DNA from 2 places in the Paraburkholderia sp. CHISQ3 genome. Region 2 is predicted to be linked to the other one. Evidence: predicted binding sites of a transcription regulator. Region 2 holds the regulator's gene; the other holds the start of a gene.

Region 1 (3,402 bases), on a different contig from region 2:
GGTTCGCGCTGCCAGGTACCGCGGTGCTTGTGCGCCACGGCCGCTGCGCGGCGCGAAAACGCGCAGTCGGCGTACATGATACCGGGCCGGACCGGTTATCGGTTATCGCGAGTCGGCCGCGTTGGCCGCCACGCGCTTCGACGTTTTTTATGCAGCGCGCAATGGCCGGGCGCGACAGCTTAGCGGAAGCGCCTGGCCCGCTTCGGGCGCCCCCACAAAACTCGACAATTCTGCGCTCAATTCGACAGCCGCAGGTGACATGCGTCGCTAGCATCCACCCCATCGCTACCTTGGGAGGACCACGCGTGACGCCTTTTCTGGTCGCAAGACTTGCCGCGTGCTCGCTCTGGATCGGCGACCTCCTGCGCTCGTTCTCGATGATCCGGCACGCCGGACGCAAGGTCTATCCGGACGCCACGCTGTTTCATCGCTGGCGCCGGGTGCGACTGTGGCTGCGCTCGATACTCTGGTGGAAAGCAACGACGGTCTGGCTCAGGCGCTGTTCGATTTCGCCGTTGCGCGAGCTCATCGTCCGCCATCCCGGTGCGCTCGAACGGCCGCACCGGCCGTTCCTGCATGGCGGCTTCAATTCCCGCGAACGGCTCGCTGCGAGCCTCGATCACCAGGCGCTGACACTCCAGCGCGTGCCGCATCTCGCGCAGCAGATTGCCCGCGAAGGCCACGCGGCCATCGCCAGTTTTTCGGTCGGCGCGGAACGCTGGCTGATCACGCTGGAATCGCTCGAGCAGTTCCAGAGAGAAGGCGACTGGACGCTGTGTATTCGCGATGCCACTGGAAGACGTGCCGTGTCGTGCACGTTCAGCATTGCGTACCTCGGCGGCAAGCGGCGGCGCCCGCGCCTGTGCGTCGGCTCGGTCCAGGGACCGGACGCCTCGGTGAACGGCCGCGAGCTGTTTCGCGCGTTGACGAAGCGCTGGTACGGGCTGCGCCCGAAGATCTTCATCGTCTACCTGGCGCAATGCGTCGCCGCGGGACTGGGGACCGGCGGGACCTTCATCGTGTCGCAGCAGGCGCATATCTATGGCAGCTGGCGCTACTTCCTGCGCAAGCGGCGCGTGGCCGCCGACTACGACGGGCTGTCGCGCGAATGCGGCGCAGTGGCGAGCTGGAACGGCTGGTTCGTGCTCGCGCCGCCGTCCCGCTATGCGTCGCGAGCCGACAGTGTGACGGCCGGCAACGCGCTGCGGCGCAAGCGCCAGTCACTACGTGAAGATGTCGCGCGGCAGATTCAGCGCAGCCTGGCGGGCTGAATACAGCGACACCCGATACGCAAACAAGCAAGTCCCTCGAACCTTACGAAACTTTTTCGATAATTACGTAAAGTTTCATGAAAGGGCACCGTAAACCATAAAAGAGGGTCGGCATCCGGCTTCAATCTGCGGAGACCGCCCGGAGATCACGCCGCACACGCACGGAGCTTTGCATGGCCAGCACAACCCCGACTTCCACCGATACCAGCAACCTGCTCGCCCAGGCGGCGCAGTCCATCATCAGCGGGTCGACCAACTCGTCGCTCGACGTCGACAATCTCGTCAAGGCGCTCGTCACGGCAAAGACCGCCGGTCGCAACGCGCAGATCACCAACAAGCAGACGCTCGACAACACCCAGCTGTCGGCGATCGGCAAGCTGAAGGCGGCGCTGTCCGCGCTGCAAACCGCGGTCAGCGGTCTTGCCGACGGCTCGGCGCTGGCGAAATTCTCGGCAACGGCGAGCGGCAACGGACTCACCGCGACGACCTCGACCGGCGCGACGGGCGGCAACTACGCGCTCGATATCTCGACGGTTGCGACCGCACACAAGCTGTCGTCGAACGCATTCGCCAAAGACACGACGTTCGGCAGCGGCACGTTGACCGTGGCCGTGGGCGGCAAGTCGATGGACGTCAACCTCGATGCGTCGAACCATACGCTCGCGGGCGTTGCCGCGGCGATCAACGGTGCGTCGAATAATCCGGGGGTAACGGCGACGGTCGTCAGTGCCGCCGACGGACAACACCTCGTCGTTACGTCGAAAGCGACTGGCGCGGCGAACACCGTCTCGCTCGCGGCAGGCAGCGGTGTGGATGCACGGCTCAATTCGTCGGGTTTCAGGGAAGTGAGCGCGGCACAGGACGCGCAGTTGACGATCGACGGCAACCCGGTCAAAAGCGCGACCAACACCATTTCGGATGCGCTGCCCGGCGTCACGATCAACCTTGCGCCTGGTGCGGCCAACACGAAGCAAACCCTGACCGTCGCCGCCGATGACACCGCGAGCACCACCGCACTGAACAACTTCGTCACGGCGTACAACGCATATGTCACGACCGCGCATTCGCTGTCGACCTACACGCCCAACGCGGCGGCCGGCTCGCAGGCGGGCCCGCTGCTTGGCGACGCGATGCTGCGCGACATCACCAACGGTCTCGCGGATACGCTGAGTCGCGGCGTCGCGGCGGGCGGCAAGACGCACAGCCTGTCGGCGATCGGCATGGATCTGCAGCACGACGGCACGCTCAAACTCGACAACGCGAAGCTGCAAACCGCGTTGACGTCGCACGATGGTTCGGTGGCTGCGCTGTTCAACACGTCGAACGGCATCGGCAAGTCGCTGAACAAGTTCGCGACGAACTACGTGCAGACGAGCGGTCTTATCGACACGCGCACGCAAGCGCTCAACTCCGATCTCTCCACGTTGCAGAATCAGGCGAAGCAGTTGCAGACCTATTCGACTACGCTGACCTCGCAGTACAACGCGCAATTCACCGCGCTAAACAAGCTGATGACGACGATGAATAACAACAAGAACTATCTGACGCAGTTGTTTGGCGGCAATAACAATGCAGGGGCGCTTGCGCGTAACAAGTAACAGGCGTGGGATTCGCCGGTTCTCGCGCGCTTTTCGATCGGCGAGTTTGAACTCGCGATGATGGCGTTGGTTATGGCGGTGCGCGATGTACTGCGCACGCCGCCGTTAGGTCGCTGGCGCGTCAGATCCGCTCGATCGCAAGCGCAATGCCCTGCCCCACGCCGATACACATCGTGCACAGCGCGAAACGTCCACGCGTGCGCTCCAACTGGTACAACGCGGTCGTGACGAGACGCGCGCCGCTCATCCCGAGCGGATGACCGAGCGCAATCGCGCCGCCGTTCGGATTCACGCGTGGATCGTCGTCCGCGATACCGAGCAGGCGCAACACCGCGAGTCCTTGCGAGGCGAAGGCTTCGTTTAGTTCGATCACGTCGAACTGATCGATGGTCATGTTCAGGCGCGCGAGCAGTTTCTGCGTCGCGGGTGCGGGACCGATACCCATCACGCGCGGCGCAACGCCAGCAGTCGCAAGGCCCAGCACGCGTGCGCGCGGCGTAAGACCGAACCGTTTCGCGCTTTCCTCGTTGGCC
Region 2 (3,402 bases):
ACAGCCGTCGTTACATACAAGCACGTGTGGTTTTCCTCGGCATCTGCTGTCTGATCCTGGCATGAACACTACGGCCGCGCTTTTACCGTTTACCAGGCAGCCGCTGGTCGGCCATTCATTGCCCCCTGTCGACACGGATACGACCGCGACCGTTGCTAGCGGTCCGGCCGATACGCTGTAAAACTAGCGCGTCGAAAACACCGAAATCCCCCCGTTGGGAAATCCCGCCGCACCTGGTTGAAACGGCACATACACTTGCCCAAGCGTGCTGTCGATGGCGACAGAGTGCGCCCCGGTGCCCACCGGAATCTTGACGAGCAACCGCCGTGACGCGCCATCGATTACGGCCATCTGCGGGCTAAATCCTGACGCTGCAGCGATGCCGCTCGTGACGTAGTGTCGAGCCGGCAGGAAATAGCGGTTGGAAGCCGGATCGTAACCAACCTGGTCCACCCCGCCAAACGGCAGGCTGGCTTGAATCGCGCCACTCGTACGATCGAGGATCAACGTGATGAGCGGGTCTCCGGCCGGCGGATCGCATCCAACAAGCACGTCATTATTCGGACCAAGCACGATGCCCGCCGGTGCGCATTTCCCTAGCGGAAACGACTTGCTGACAGAAGGATTTCCCGCCACCGCGGAGCTGGCCGTGATGACGTCAAGCTCGCCTTCGGGATTGGCGGCAGTTCCGTCGTTGTTGATCAAAAAACTCTTCGAGGCAGGATCATAGGCGCACGCTTCGAGCCCGGACGAACCGTTGAAAGAGAGCTTTGTCACCACCGTTTGTGTCAGCGTCGAAATTAACGTGACGAATGGCGGCGAGTCTCCGGGGTTCGCAAACATCGCGAGATGATCGTCGGGATCGTAGCAGCCCTCATCGACGCGCGATCCGGAATTGCTGATGACGATTGTGTTGACCGTCTTCTGCGCAGCCGTATCGATTACCTTGACCGAGTCCACGTCGCCGACATAGATCGTGTTCGTACCGGTGATACCTACGATTCCGTCGGGACCGGATTCGTTTGTCGTGGCACCGGCACCGATGAACGGCCCCACGATCTGCGCGAGCAACGTGTTCGATTGAGTGTCCACGACATCGACTGCCTTGTTATTGCGGTCGGAGAGAAAGTACTTGCCGGCCTCGACGTAGCCAATGTCAAAACTGAATGGTGGACTCGAAGCATTGGGCACGGCGATGTTTGTGAGCAGCTTCGGCGGTATCGGTGCGCTAATGTCGTCTCCACCTCCGCAGCCGGTCAATGCAGTCACGGCGAGCAACATCAAAGTTGCCAGGCGCTTTTCCATGTCTTCGTCTCCATTTCGTTTATTGGTCTGACCGTCGGTCCATGGAGCGGCGTGAGTCTTCAAGCTTCTTGCGCTCTCGATCGGCGACTGGCAAAAAACGATTCCTTAAGAAACCTTAAGAAATCGCCATCTGATCCGCTTTACGGCTCACACAATGGCGGTGCGATGGAGAATCGAAAAGTAAAACTTATTTATGGTCCGCATTGCGTTAACGCTATACGTGTAATGAAATTGAATTTTCCATAGACGTACGACGCGCAATTTCGCACTGCGTGTTTTAGCTACTCTGTGTGACGTCGCAGAGTGCAGTGCGCAGGAGAGTAGATCAGGAAGATTGATGTGACTGACTACTGCCTGTCGACGTAGAAACGTTCGAAGGCAGCATATCGAGTACTAACCTGTACGACAGACTATTGATTGACGAGCCATTCGCCAGGCGCGGGAACACCTGTTTATTGCACGACGACGCGACTTAACCGCCCCTCACCCCGCCTCCGCATTCGCCCACGCCATCTCCCGCAAGCGCGTCCGCAACCGCGCAACCGCCTGGCTATGCAACTGACACACCCGCGACTCGCTCACCTCCATCACCGCCCCAATCTCGCGCAGATTCATCCCGCGCTCGTAGTAAAGCGACATCAGCAGCTTCTCGCGTTCGGGCAACCGATCGATCGCCTCAATCAGCGCCGTACGCAAACTATCGTCAAGCAACGCCGACAACGGATCCGAATGATCGACGCAATAGCGATCGAGAAACGGCTCATCCTCAGCGGACCGATCGAAGTCTTCGTAGTAAATCAGCTGGCTACCGTGCAGGTCCTGCAGCATCGACTGGTATTCGTCGAGCGGCATGTTCAGATGATCGGCGATCTCCGCTTCGCTGGCCGAGTGTCCGAGACGTTGCTCGACCCGATGCACCGCCGCCTCGACTTCGCGCGACGTGCGGCGCAGGCTGCGCGGCAGCCAGTCGTTGCTGCGCAGCTCGTCGAGCATCGCGCCGCGAATCCGCTGGCTCGCGTAGGTTTCGAACTGCGCGCCCTGATCTTCCTTGTAACGACTCGCCGCATCGAGCAAGCCGATCATGCCGGCCTGGATCAGATCGTCGAGATCGACGCTCGCCGGCATCCTGGCCACGAGCTGCAGACCGAGCCGCCTGACGAGCGGCGCGTATTTGGTCAGGACGTCGGCCTGGGAGATCTTTCCCTGCGCGTTGTACATCGTGCTCCCCTTGTCCGTGGCGCCTTCAGGCGTGCTGCGCGGACGGTTGGTCGGCGTGTTGCGCCGCTGTTACGGTCGCGCTCGCCGGCCACGGCGCGCGCGACGACATCGCTGGCCGCATCGGCCAGTACTGCAATTGCGCGGCGAGGTGCCGGTAGCCGCGCGCCGCCGGTGTCGACGGGAACGCATCGACCACACAGCGCGACAGTTCGAGCGCCCGCACGATCCGCACATCGGCGGCGATGCAGCCGGCCGCCTCCAGCGCCACCGACAGATAACGCCCCGCCACCCCCGCGAGGTTGTCGAACGCGGTGCGCGCATCGTCGATGCTTTGCACGTGATTCACTACCACACGAAACTGCGCGATCGCATGCGCGTAGTGCAGCCGCTTCAGGCACGCATAGGTCTCGGTGATCGACTGCGCGGCGACCCGCATCACAATCATCACGTCGTGCGCCTGCAGCGCCAGCGCCGACAACGCGCCCTCGCGACCGAGCTGCGCATCGATCAGCACGATGTCGGCGCAACCGTCGACCATCGCGGCAAGCTGCGACGGCGTGCAGCCCTCGCGATTCGCCCGCGACGCAGCCAGCACGCCAAAGCCCAGCGGATGCCGCAATACCGCGCGCTCGAGCGGCAGTTCGCCGCGTGCAACTTCGATGAAACTGCCCGTGCAGCGCACCCCGCCGAGCGTCGAGCTGATCGAGCCCTCGCCGGAACACTCGTCGATCACGAGCACATCCTTGCCCTGCTCGGCGAGTGCCGTTGCGAGGTTGAGGACCGTTGTCGTCGCCCCCGCCCGCGGCGAACCGCCAGTCACTGAAATCACGCGCGCGCGACCACCGGCGAGCAGCCTGCGTAGCCCTTCCGCCTGATCGG

The links. The regulator FliA, encoded in region 2, starts transcription of late flagellar genes. The targets are predictions, from matches to a motif close to CTAAAGTTTNNNNNNNNNNNGCCGNTA.
Region 1: a site for FliA is predicted at 1,339-1,365, ahead of fliD (flagellar filament capping protein FliD). Genes of this name have one in related genera too.

The regions. Positions count from the first base shown of each region.
Region 1 is NZ_JALPRG010000005.1:151,262-154,663, forward strand. Features, by position in the region: gene M0D65_RS13360 (DUF535 family protein) at 306-1,271, shown strand; gene fliD (flagellar filament capping protein FliD) at 1,445-2,869, shown strand; gene pcaF (3-oxoadipyl-CoA thiolase) at 2,991-3,402, opposite strand, start outside.
Region 2 is NZ_JALPRG010000011.1:236,239-239,640, reverse strand. Features, by position in the region: gene M0D65_RS25035 (hypothetical protein) at 184-1,305, opposite strand; gene M0D65_RS25030 (RNA polymerase sigma factor FliA) at 1,789-2,523, opposite strand; gene M0D65_RS25025 (MinD/ParA family protein) at 2,549-3,402, opposite strand, start outside.